DNA from 3 places in the Pseudescherichia sp. L3 genome. Region 2 is predicted to be linked to each of the others. Evidence: predicted binding sites of a transcription regulator. Region 2 holds the regulator's gene; each other region holds the start of a gene.

Region 1 (4,312 bases), 1.1 Mb from region 2:
TCGCGTCTTTAGACGAGAATGGCGCATAGGTCGCGTCCGTACCAATGCGCACGGTCTGAGGAAGCGCAGCGTAAACGCTGGCGGCGCTGGAGAGTCCCAGCAGTAAAGAGAGAGCTACAGCCGTCTTCTTCATACATTACCCTCGAGTTTCTGATTTTATTATCTATTGCGTGTTGTTGTTGTATACATTGTGTTGTGTTACCCGCTGATGCTTGCACGTCTTATGCCACTTTCTCATGACGAATAATAATCGCCGTCAGAAATGTTAATAAAAGGTTGCAGCATTACCGTTAGGGTGAAAGATAGCAGGTCTGCCAAATGAACCGCAGCGTTACAAACTGAAAACAGCGGTTAAATGTTGAGGATATGATCGCGCTTGCAGATTTGCCCTGAAACAGGGCAATCCAGGTGAGATGCACTATTTTGACGCAGCGGGTCCTTGCCAGCGGGTAAAGAGATCTTCCGGCAGGTCAATGTCGAACTGATCGATAACGCGATTCACCGTCTGGTTGATGATGTCATCGAGGGTCTGTGGGCGATGATAGAAGGCAGGGACCGGGGGCATGATCGCCGCGCCCAGCTCCGCTGCCTGCGTCATCAGCCGCAGATGGCCGAGATGCAGCGGCGTTTCCCGTACGCAGAGCACCAGCGGGCGGCGCTCTTTCAGTACCACGTCCGCCGCACGCGTTAGCAGGCTGTCGGTATAGCTGTGAACGATGCCGGAGAGGGTTTTGATGGAACAGGGAAGGATCACCATACCAGCGGTTTTAAACGAGCCGGAGGAGATGCTGGCGGCGATATCACGCGAGTCATGCACCACGTCGGCGAGCGCCTGTACGTCACGCAGGGAGAGGTCGGTCTCCAGCGCCAGCGTCTGGCGGGCGGCGTTGCTCATGACCAGATGGGTTTCCACTTCAGCCACGTCGCGCAGCACCTGCAGCAGACGCACGCCATAGATGGCCCCGCTGGCACCCGAGATGCCAATAATCAGTCGTTTCATATTCCCGTCCTTTTACTTTCGTGAGAGGACTTTGCCGGATTATAGCGGGCGTTGCAACGTTGAAGCGCCCTGCGAACGCAGGGCGCGCGAGAGTTAACCCTCGTTATGCATCTCTAAGCTTTCGAGATCGTTTTGCATCTGCACGGCTTTGACATCGTCATTGCGCAGAGAGTCGAGATAGTCGAGGTACTGCTGGTTCACGTCTTTGGTCACGTAGATCCCGTTGAACACTGAGCACTCAAACTGCTGGATATCCGGGTTCTCGGCGCGTACCGCGTCGATGAGATCGTTGAGGTCCTGGAAGATCAGGCCGTCAGCGCCGATGATCTGGCGGATCTCGTCCACTTCACGCCCGTGGGCGATCAGCTCGTTCGCGGTTGGCATATCGATGCCGTAGACGTTCGGGAAGCGGATCTCCGGTGCTGCTGAGGCGAGGTAAACTTTCTTCGCCCCGGCTTCGCGTGCCATCTCAATGATCTGCTCCGAGGTGGTGCCGCGCACGATGGAGTCATCCACCAGCAGCACGTTCTTGTCGCGGAACTCGGCGCGGTTAGCGTTCAGCTTACGGCGTACAGATTTACGACGCAGCTGCTGGCCCGGCATGATAAAGGTGCGGCCAACGTAGCGGTTCTTCACAAAGCCCTGACGGTAGGGTTTATCCAGAATGTGGGCAATCTCCAGCGCGATATCGCAGGAGGTCTCCGGGATCGGGATCACCACGTCAATGTCGAGATCTTCCCACTCGCGGGCAATCTTCGCCCCCAGTTTTTTACCCATATTAACGCGGGCGCTGTAGACGGAGATCTTGTCGATAAAGGAGTCCGGACGGGCGAAGTAGACATACTCAAACAGGCACGGGTTGCTGACCGGGTTGTCGGCGCACTGGCGGGTAGAGAGCTGGCCCTTCTCGGTGATGTAGACCGCTTCGCCAGGGGCAACGTCACGCAGGAACTCAAAGCCCAGCGTATCCAGCGCCACGCTCTCGGAGGCCATCATATACTCGGTGCGGCCGTCGCCGATGTCACGCTTGCCCAGCACCAGGGGACGGATGCCGTTGGGATCGCGGAAGCCGACCATGCCGTGGCCGATAATCATCGCGATGCAGGCGTACGCGCCGCGGATCTGGCGGTTGGTCGCGGCGATCGCGGCAAAAATGTTATCCGCCTCTAACGGGTAGTGGCGGAAGTTATCCAGCTCGCTGGCGAAAATATTGAGCAGGATTTCAGAGTCGGAGGTGGTGTTGATGTGGCGACGCTTCTCCTGGAACAGCTTCTTACGCAGCTCGTGGGCGTTGGTCAGGTTGCCGTTGTGGGCAAGCGTGATGCCATACGGCGAGTTAACGTAGAAGGGCTGCGCTTCAGACGCGCTGGAGCTACCAGCGGTGGGGTAACGCACATGGCCGATACCCATATTCCCCTGGAGGCGCTGCATGTGGCGGGCTTCAAATACATCGCTAACCATCCCGTTCGCTTTACGTAAACGGAAGCAGTTGTTTTCATCGATAGTGATGATGCCTGCGGCATCTTGACCACGGTGCTGAAGCACCGTTAACGCGTCATAAATCGACTGGTTTACCGGCATAACACCGGCGATACCGACAATACCGCACATACGTCTTTTCCTCGCTAGGCCACATCGCAGGGCTTACGCCCTGGGCAAAAAACTAGACGAGCTTTGCAGATAGTCAAAGAACCACCTGATGATAACACTGAACTGTGGGATCAGCTGCGAACGCTGCCAGTCATCGCTTTTCGAGAACCCGGTAAAGGTATCGAGAAAGAACAGGATTGCGGCAACAATCAGCGCCCCACGTAGCGCACCGAAGCAAATCCCCAACACCCTGTCGGTTCCCGACAGACCGGTTTTATCGACCAGCGCGCCGAAAATGTAGTTAACAATAGCGCCGACAATCAGCGTTGCGATAAACAGTACTGCGATAGCAATCCCGTTCCGCACCAGTTCGTCTTCAAAGCCCGTGAACCAAACAGACAGGTAAGTGTAGTAATGACTGGCAACAAAGAAAGCACAACCCCATGTCACCAGCGATAACGCTTCACGTACAAAGCCACGGATCAGGCTAACCAGACAGGAAAAACCTATTACCGCGATGATGGCGTAATCAATCCAGACCATATGTGTCCCATGATTTTACGCCCTGTCGTCCAGTTCGGGGCGCATTCTAACAGAAAAAGAAAACGTTTGCGTAGCGATTTCCGTGCCGCGCGAAAATAAAAATGGCGCTGAAAAAATATTCAACGCCATCAGACCTTTTGCCTCTATGGGCCTGCCGGCCGCGCTTTTTTTAACCCGCCAAAGGATCAGTTTGCGCTGTAGTTCATCACCACGCCGCTTAAGCCTGAGAGCTGTTTTAACTCCCCGAGCGATCCTTTTAGCTTGTCTCTGGAGGCGTCCGGGCCGACCAGAATGCGGGTTATTTTACCCTGTACCGGCGTATTTGGAATAGTGTAAACGCGATACCCTGCTCCGCGCAGCTTGCCGACGATCTCGGTGACTTTATCGGCATTTTTTAGCGCCCCAAGCTGGACGACCCAGGCTTTGCCGGTTGGCGCAGGTTTCTCCTCCGCTGCCGGTTTAGGCGGGGCCACCGGCGCGTCGTTCGCGGCGGCTAACTGCTCGCTGGCTCGGTCACGCTGCGGCTGTGGCTGTGGCTTAGGCTGCGCCTTTTCCACCGGCTTCGCTTTCGGCGTCTCTACCGGATACTGCTCTGCCTCCAGCGCGCTGCCTTCTAGCGCCTGGCGAGACGTTTCCAGCGACGGCGCGGCGGCATCCCCCGCCCGCACCTCTTCCGCCGCGCCCTCCGGCGGCTGGGCCGGTAGCGCCTGCGTTGCCGCTGGCATCATGTCCGGCTCGTCGCGATCGCCCGGTTTCGGCACCAGCGGGATCGCCGCAAACTCGTCCTGATAGTGTTTTTTCTGCCCGTCCAGCAGCCCTGGCAGGATAATTACTCCCAGCGCCACCAGCACAATGGTTCCCATTAAACGGTTCTGAAACTTACTTGCCACCTGCTCTCCCCGCGTCCATCGCTTCCATGACATGTGCCACCGTGTGGAATGAACCACACACCAGCACGGTATCTTCAGGTCTGGCATCCGCCATTGCCGCGCGCCACGCCTGCTCGACGTCAGCAAATGCCGCCCCGCCTTTCAGATGGGCCAGCAGCTGCTCTGCTGTTGCACCGCGTGGCCCCTCCAGAGGGGCACAATACCAGCTATCGACGCACTGCTCCAGACAGGCCAGCGTACCGCCGATGTCTTTATCGTGCAGCATCCCGACCACCGCCAGTACCCGCCC
Region 2 (4,312 bases):
AAACGGTAATATTTGCGCGGTGCATTCAAATTTTTTGCAGGCAGAATATGTGGTCAGATTACTCCCTTGAAGTCGTAGATACCGTCGCCCGTACCGGCAGCTTTAGCGCCGCCGCCCAGGAGCTGCACCGGGTTCCCTCTGCAATCAGCTATACCGTTCGCCAGCTGGAAGAGTGGCTTGCCGTGCCTTTGTTCGAACGACGTCATCGGGATGTCGTGTTGACCCCTGCCGGCAGCTGGTTTTTGCAGGAGGGGCGGTCTGTCATCAAAAAAATGCAGGTCACCCGACAGCAGTGTCAGCAGATAGCCAACGGCTGGCGCGGGCAGCTTGCCATTGCCGTCGATAATATTGTGCGTCCCGAACGCACCCGGCAGATGATCGTCGACTTCTACCGCCACTTTTCAGACGTGGAGCTGCTGGTGTCGCAAGAGGTGTTTAATGGCGTCTGGGATGCGCTGGCCGATGGGCGCGTAGAGCTGGCTATCGGTGCGACTCAGGCCATACCTGTAGGCGGGCGCTTTGCCTTTCGCGATATGGGGATGCTCAACTGGCGCTGCGTCGTGGCCGCTCATCACCCGCTGGCGGGCAGGGGTGGCCCGCTGAGTGACGATCTCCTGCGCGGCTGGCCGTCGCTGGTGTGGGAAGATACTTCCCGGCTGCTGCCCAAGAGGATCACCTGGCTGCTGGACAACCAGCGGCGAATGGTGGTGCCGGACTGGACCTCTTCAGCAGAGTGTCTGAGCGCCGGACTGTGCATCGGTATGGTGCCGGGCCATTTTGCACGGCCGTGGCTCGATCGCGGTGAGTGGGTGGAGCTCCAGCTGGAAGAGCCGTTTCCAGATGCAGCATGCTGCCTGACCTGGCAGCAAAACGACAACTCGCCCGCGCTGGGCTGGCTGCTGGACTACTTAGGCGATAGCGAAACGCTTAATCGGGAGTGGCTGCGAGAGCCGGAGTGATCGGCTCCCGCAGGTTTTATCGCGGCGGGATCTTAACGGCGATAGTCGCGGAAGGGACCGTCAGCGACCGAGCGGCGCTCGATCAGCCGAGGATGAACCTCAATCGACTGTGACTCTTCACGCTTATTCACAATGCGGTCCATCAGCATATTAAAGGCGGTTTCCCCCAGCGAGTCTTTGGGCTGGTGGATGGTGGTCAGCGCAGGGGTGAAGAACCGGGCGTTACGCACGTTATCATAGCCGATCAGCGATACATCCTGCGGCACGCGCAGGCCCATCTCGTCGACGGCGCAGAGCGCACCCATTGCCATCACATCGCCGCCGCAGAACACGGCAGTAGGGCGGTGCGGCTGAGAGAGGATCTGCTGCATCGCCCGGTAGCCGGACTCGGGTTCAAAGTCGCCCTGCACAATCCAGTTTTCCGGCACGCTGATCAGCGCCTCTTCCATGGCTTTCATAAAGCCAGCCAGACGACCCGCGCCGGTGTTGCGCTCAAGCGGGCCAGGGATCACACCAATCTCACGATGGCCGCGCTCGACCAGGTAACGGCCAGCCATATACCCGCCTTCGAAGGCGTTATCGATCACCGAGTCGGTAAAGTCTGCTTTTGCCTCGCCCCAGTCCATGACGACCATGGGAATATGGCGATACTCCTCCAGCATGCTGAGCAGCGGGGCGGGGTATTCAGAGCACATCACCAGCAGGCCATCGACGCGCTTTTGCGCCATCATCGACAGATAGGCACCCTGCTTCTCCAGGTTGTTCCAGGCATTACCCAGGATAAGGGTATAGCCTTTCTGGAAGCAGTTTTTCTCTACCGCTTCGATAATCTCGGCAAAGTAGGGCGCTTCGCTGCTGGTCGCCAGCAGGCCAATCGATTTGGTATGGTTAACCTTCAGGCTGCGGGCCACGGCGCTGGGTGAGTAGTGCAGCTCTTTAATAGCTGCCCACACCGCATTACGCGTCTCTTCTGCCACAAAGCGGGTTTTGTTAATAACATGTGATACGGTTGTGGTGGAAACGTTTGCTCGTTTCGCTACGTCTTTTATAGTTGCCATTCAATGTCACTCCAAACCACGACGTAAGCTCCTGAAAATAGTGTAGGTAAACGTTTGCCTCTACTCAGCCTGCACGCAACGTTTGGAGATGCGATTCGCCGGGAAAACGACACGGAACGTCAGGAGGGGTCTATGGCCGGTACGCGAATAAATTTAGCGTGGAATTTTGTCTTATCTTGATGAAAAGGGGAAGCGTTAAAACGCATATCACCCCAAATCAAAGAAGATTTTTGCCCATAAATGTGTAAAAATGCGCAGGCTCACTTTTTGTGGGGTAATAAGAATGGAGAGAAATTGATGAGTGCAGATCTGAAGTTTTCCCTGATGACCACCGTTGTTGTGCTGGGCCTGATTGTTGCGGGTGCGCTGACCGCTGCGTTAAATTGATTCAGCATGGGGGAGGGGCCTCTCTCCCTCTGTTTAATGTCGACCTTTTCCCCGCCCAATTGTTATCAAAATGGCAATAAACTTTTGTTAGTTTGATAACTTCTGTTTTTTTGTGATAAATGTCATGCTTTTGGCTTCTGTGACGGTGTCGCCTGTCGACACGGCAATTCTGGAGTCAAAATATGAAAATCAACTTTCCCCTGCTGGCCCTGGCGATTGGGGCATTTGGCATCGGTACCACCGAGTTCTCCCCGATGGGCCTGCTGCCGACGATCGCTCGTGGGGTAGATGTCTCTATACCGGCAGCGGGGATGCTTATTAGCGCCTATGCCATTGGCGTGATGGTGGGTGCGCCGCTGATGACGCTGCTGCTCTCCCATCGCGCGCGTCGTAGCGCGCTGATCTTCCTGATGGCCATCTTTACCCTGGGCAACGTGCTGTCCGCACTCTCTCCTGACTACACCACCCTGATGCTGTCGCGGATTCTCACCAGCCTTAATCACGGGGCCTTCTTTGGGTTGGGATCGGTGGTGGCAGCCAGCGTTGTGCCCAAAGAGAAGCAGGCCAGCGCGGTGGCTACCATGTTTATGGGGCTGACCATCGCCAACATCGGCGGCGTGCCGGCGGCGACATGGCTAGGTGAAACCATCGGCTGGCGAATGTCGTTTCTTGCCACGGCGGGCCTCGGTGTGATCTCGATGCTGAGCCTGTTCTTCTCTCTGCCAAAAGGCAGCGCCGGGCAGCGTCCGGATGTACGCAAAGAGCTGGCCGTGCTGGTACGTCCCCAGGTGCTGTCGGCTTTACTGACCACCGTGCTCGGCGCGGGGGCAATGTTTACGCTCTATACCTACATCGCACCGGTACTGCATGAGATTACCCATGCCACGCCGTTGTTTGTTACTGCCATGCTGGTGCTGATTGGGGTCGGTTTCTCCATCGGCAACTATCTGGGCGGCAAGCTGGCGGATCGCTCTGTAAACGGTACCCTTAAAGGTTTTTTCCTGCTGCTGATCGTTATCATGCTGGCAATCCCGCTGCTGGCACGTAACGAGCTGGGTGCGGCGGTGAGCATGGTCATCTGGGGTGCAGCGACCTTTGCCGTGGTGCCACCGCTGCAAATGCGCGTGATGCGCGTGGCCCATGAGGCGCCAGGCCTGTCGTCCTCAGTGAATATCGGTGCCTTCAACCTGGGCAATGCGCTGGGCGCAGCGGCAGGTGGGGCGGTGATCTCCGGCGGGCTGGGGTATAGCGTGGTACCGGTGACCGGGGCGCTGATTGCGGTGCTGGCGCTGCTGCTGGTGCTGATCTCCGGGCGTGGCAACGTCGAACGCGAATACGCGGTGGAGTAATAAAAAGCCCTGCCAGACAATGGCAGGGCTAAAGATTAACGAAGGGTTTTAGAGGTCATCACCCGGCGTGCGCCCACGTAGTGGCGCTGCCAGTAATCTTCGCTCAGGGAGGTGATCTGAATATCCTGGCCGCTGCGCGGAGACTGGATGAATTTACCGTTACCGACGTAAACGCCGACGTGATCGGCTGTGCCGCGACCCTGGGTACGGAAGAAGACCAGATCGCCGCTCTGCAACTCACCGGTGTTGACCGGGGAAGCATCACGCAGGTGATACATCTCATTGGCCGTCCGTGGGATGCGGAACTTGACCAGATCTTTATAGGCATAATAGACCAGACCGCTACAGTCAAAGCCGGTACGCGGGGAGGATCCACCCCAGCGATAAGGCTTGCCGATCTGATCCATCAGTTTATTCATGGCGGTTTTCTGCGCTTTTTGCATCCGCGCCTTATGCAGATCCGCCAGCGTCTCTGGCTTGCCGCCCTTTACCTTCACGCAGCGTGCCTTGTGGCCTTTGCGCGCAGTGCATTTTTCCGCGATAGCGACGGAGGCAATTT
Region 3 (4,312 bases), 260 kb from region 2:
GGTCACCTTGCCTTCGGTGTCGGGATAGTCGCTCTGCAGACGGCGGGAGAGTTCGCTTGCCAGCGCATCAATCGCGCCCGGCGGTAAGGGTGTTGTTTTAGCGATAGTCACTTCAATACGCATGATTGCCCCCTGAGTAATGTACTGTATTTTTATACAGTATAGACGCAGAACTTACAACAGGGAGCAAACTCTTTTTTAGCGACGGATCCGCCAGTTAACGCGTTCGCCTGCCAGGAAAGGGATCAGCGTATCGTCACTGAGGGCGATGCTTTCTGGCACCTGCTCCTCTTCGCGCACCAGCTCTACGTAACCCTCGTTGACCGGCAGGCCGTAGAAGCGTGGGCCGTTAAGCGAGCAGAAGGCTTCAAGATGTGCCAGAGCGTTCATCTCTTCAAAGACGGTGGCGTAGCTGGCCAGCGCCGACGGGGCATTGAAGCAGCCTGCACAGCCGCAGCTGGTCTCTTTACGCAGGCGCGCATGCGGGGCGGAGTCGGTGCCAAGGAAAGCACGGTCGAAGCCGCTGGCGACCAGTTCACGCAGCGCCTGCTGGTGAACGTTACGCTTGAGGATCGGCAGACAGTAAAGGTGCGGGCGCACGCCGCCCACCAGCATATGGTTACGGTTAAACATCAGATGCTGCGGGGTAATAGTCGCTGCCAGCAGCTCATTGCCCTCGCGCACATAGTCGGCGGCATCTTTAGTGGTGATGTGCTCAAACACCACCTTCAGCGCAGGCAGGCGCTGGCGCAGCGGCTCCATCACCGTTTCAATAAAGCGCGCCTCGCGATCGAAGATGTCAATCTCGGCGTGGGTCACTTCGCCGTGCACCAGCAGCGGCATACCCAGCATCTGCATCCGCTCCAGCAGCGGCATGATAGCGTCAATGCTGGTCACCCCATGGCTGGAGTTCGTTGTGGCATTGGCCGGATAGAGCTTGGCTGCAGTAAAGACCCCTTCGCGAAAGCCGCGCTCGACCTCGTTGGGATCCAGCGAGTCGGTAAGGTAGCAGGTCATCAGCGGGGTAAAGTCGTGTCCGGCAGGGACGGCGGCAAGAATACGCTGGCGGTAGGCGATGGCGGCTTCGACGGTGGTCACCGGCGGTGCCAGGTTTGGCATCACGATAGCGCGGCCATAGGTTTCACTGGTGTAGGGCACCACAGTCTTCAACATATCGCCGTCGCGCAGATGTACGTGCCAGTCGTCAGGGCGGCGAATTTTTAAAACCTGGGGTTGTGCTGTCATGGTAGTGCTCCGGCTAAAGTGAAGTCAATAATGGCTGGTTTTATGCCGGGCACTAAGCATAGGCGTAAACGTTTTCGTTTGCACCACTTTCCTGACCGCAGAGCAAAAATTACGGTGCGCCTATCGGTCAGTTAATAAAGGGGATCACAATTTCGCCCTCTTTAATCTCCAGCCCTTTGGCATACTTTTTCGCCAGCGCTTCGCCCTTGCTGCTGTCTTCGCTTAAGACGTAGGCAGGCTGCTGGTTAAAGTAGTTCTGCAGGGCCTGGTTCAGGTAGGGGATCAGGGTCTGTACGACCGGCTGCATCTTCTGCGGCATTACCGAGGCGTCAACCACCTCCATCTGCTGGAGAAAGATCGCTCCTTTCTCCTTATTGAAAACCGGGAGCGCCTTGAGCTTCAGCTTAACCGTGGCCTGCTGGCTACCAAACAGGGAGTTAAGATCCAGTCCGGCGTCGCCAGAGAGCGTAACTTTGCCCGGATCGTCACGCCCGATAGCGCTGACCAGGTTATTTAGCACAATATGCGCATCCGCCACGCCCGGCAGGCCAATATCGCGGGAAAAATTGTTGTGCTTTTGCAGCGCCTGGTTGATCTCTTGCTCGCTGACGGTGTACTGGGTGAGCTGGTTACAGCCTGCCAGCAGGCCGCCTGCAACAAGGGCTGCGGCAAATAAAATCTTCTTCATGGGATCCCTCAAAAGCCATCCATTTATGCCATCGTGACATAAAGCAGCCTGGCGCACCAGCGGGAGGCGTAACAGCAGAAAAGGCTGAAAGCGGTGGCGGAAACCTACGCTTCCGCCGAACCAGAGGTTAAATTGCGATAGAGGAGAGGAGGTTAATTTGCGTCTGCTTGGCCATATTGTCGCGATAGTCGGCGACGCGGGTTGGCCAGACAATACCGGGCACAATCGTCAGGTTACGCAGCAGCGGGAAGAGGTGGATATCATCCTCAGAGAGTTCACCGTTAACCGCGTTGGGCTGGACAATATGCTTATCCAGATCGCGCAGATCATCGCTGATTTTTTTCACCAGCCCCGGCGTATGGGCAAGATGCTCGCTAAAGTCGCCGATAGCGGCCTCTTTTTTCTTGATGAAGTAAGCGCGCGCCTCGGGCGTTGCAAACTCATCAAACGGTGCTTTGGCAAAGCGCGGGAGCAGCAGGCGGTTCGTGTACTCATTAACCTTGCGCAACCATGTCTCGATGGCTGGCTTGCGTGCGCCGGTCAGCAGCGGCTCGCCGTCGAGCTGGTCAACTTACTTCACAATGTCCAGGCTCTCGGCCATGTAGCGGCTGTCATCTTTTTGCAGGATTGGGGCCATCTTCTGGCCAATCATACGGGTGGGCGTGGCTTCATCATCGTTGAGCAACACGTTAAGTTCGACCGGCAGATTTTTCAGGCCGAAGATCATGCGGGCTTTCAGGCAGTACGGGCAGTGGTCGTAAATATAGAGCTTCACGTTTCCCCTCCAGGTGATGGTTGTCCGTAACCATCAGTATGGAAGAGAAAAAAGCGCCTTTCAAATCAGGCCCCCGGTTCGAGCACCCCTGTCCGGGGATGACGGGGGCTGAACTGCCACCACAACGCAAACAGCGTCACCAGGCCAATCGCCGACAGCATCATCCACGGCAGCTCGGGCTGGCTGAAGGCTTTTCCGGCGTCGAACAGCCAGCCACCCCCCGCATAGCCAAGGAATCCGCCAAAGGCGAGGCCCAGGCGGCTGAAGCCCATATAGCTGCCCCGCGCCCGGGCATCGGCCAGCTCAGCGCTCAGCGTTTCCCGCGCCGGTTCGGCAATAATCGAGCCGATATAGAACGTGCAAATTAATGTAAAGAGCTGCTGCAGCGAACTCACCATGCCAATCGGCAGCAGGCTGAAGGACATAAACAGCAGGCCGGCCATCAAACGCTGCTCAAGGCGAAAACGTTTTTCGCTCCAGCGGGCGAGCGGGTAGAGCAGGGTCAGCGAAAGACTTGCCTCAATGGCATACATCCACTTCACTGCTGCGGGCGAACCGGCGATGTCGTTCACCATGATCGGCAGCATCAGCATCACCTGTACGGCCAGCATGTAGTAGCCGGTTAAGGTGAGAACGTAGGTCACGAAGCGTTTGTCGGCCACGACCCGGCTAAGCCCCTCCCGCACCGGGATTTTCACCGTCGAGAGCCGCCACGCGGGCAGCAGCCAGGCATTGAAGGCGGCACAGAGGACAAAGATCACCGCGCCGGTAGCGCACACCAGGCGGAAATCGTACTGCAGCAGCCAGCTGCCGAGCAGGGCACCGATCACCGCCCCGGCGCTGTCCTGCATCATCAGTAGCGAGAAGAAACGTCCGCGCAGGTGCGGGCGGATCAGCTTGACCACCAGCGCCGAGCGCGGTGGATCGAACAGCGTCCCGCCGAGGCCAGAGAGGATGCACGAGCTCCAGAGCAGCCATGGCTCCTGCGCTACCGCCATGGTGGCGAACCCGGCGGCCCGCAGCAGCATGCCGGTGACGATCATCGGCTTAGCACCAAAGCGGTCGGCGATAGCACCGCCGAAGATCCCCAGCCCCTGCTGGATAAGCTGGCGCAGGCCGAGGGCAATCCCCACCATCAGGGCGGCCCAACCGAGCTGATCCACAAAGCGAATAGAAATAAGCGGGAAGACAACAAAAAAACCGAGCACAACCAGCATATTATCGATGAGCAGGAAATATTTACCCAGGCGCCTGGCCTGCGATACGCGGGACATCTCCCCTCCTGGGAATGTCAAAATAGTTACCCTGCTATTTTGCGTGGTTGCTGACCATTTTCCCACCGCTGCGGCGACGATATTTTTTTATCAAAGCAACGCTTTGATTGATGCTCTTTATCGTAATAGTGGCCTGGCGCAGGTATAGTTATCCGCAGGGGTAACAAGATGTTTTGACAGGAGTGGTGATGAATGTTCGGCTATCGTAACAACGTTCCAAAAGTGCGCTTGACGACGGACCGGCTGGTGGTACGTTTAGTGCATGAACGCGATGCATGGCGTTTAGCAGACTACTACGCAGAAAACCGCCAGTTTTTAAAGCCCTGGGAG

Evidence for each region. Region 2 encodes PurR, which represses purine synthesis genes. Its sites were predicted from a motif close to CANGCAAACGTTTGCNTG; they were not measured.
Region 1: the regulator PurR is predicted to act here: its motif matches at 3,189-3,206, upstream of cvpA (colicin V production protein).
Region 3: the regulator PurR is predicted to act here: its motif matches at 1,307-1,324, upstream of pyrC (dihydroorotase).

What each region holds. Positions count from the first base shown of each region.
Region 1 covers NZ_JANKYC010000001.1:2,166,829-2,171,140, forward strand. Annotated here, with positions in the region: gene argT (lysine/arginine/ornithine ABC transporter substrate-binding protein ArgT) at 1-133, opposite strand, end outside; gene NR795_RS10530 (UbiX family flavin prenyltransferase) at 419-1,000, opposite strand; gene purF (amidophosphoribosyltransferase) at 1,094-2,611, opposite strand; gene cvpA (colicin V production protein) at 2,645-3,133, opposite strand; gene dedD (cell division protein DedD) at 3,319-4,023, opposite strand; gene folC (bifunctional tetrahydrofolate synthase/dihydrofolate synthase) at 4,013-4,312, opposite strand, start outside.
Region 2 covers NZ_JANKYC010000001.1:1,042,542-1,046,853, forward strand. Annotated here, with positions in the region: gene punR (DNA-binding transcriptional activator PunR) at 48-959, shown strand; gene purR (HTH-type transcriptional repressor PurR) at 992-2,017, opposite strand; gene NR795_RS05135 (YnhF family membrane protein) at 2,315-2,404, shown strand; gene NR795_RS05140 (MFS transporter) at 2,587-3,753, shown strand; gene NR795_RS05145 (C40 family peptidase) at 3,789-4,312, opposite strand, start outside.
Region 3 covers NZ_JANKYC010000001.1:786,573-790,884, forward strand. Annotated here, with positions in the region: gene dinI (DNA damage-inducible protein I) at 1-123, opposite strand, end outside; gene pyrC (dihydroorotase) at 199-1,245, opposite strand; gene NR795_RS03835 (lipoprotein) at 1,373-1,933, opposite strand; partial or broken gene grxB (glutaredoxin 2) at 2,061-2,708, opposite strand; gene mdtH (multidrug efflux MFS transporter MdtH) at 2,774-3,982, opposite strand; gene rimJ (ribosomal protein S5-alanine N-acetyltransferase) at 4,175-4,312, shown strand, end outside.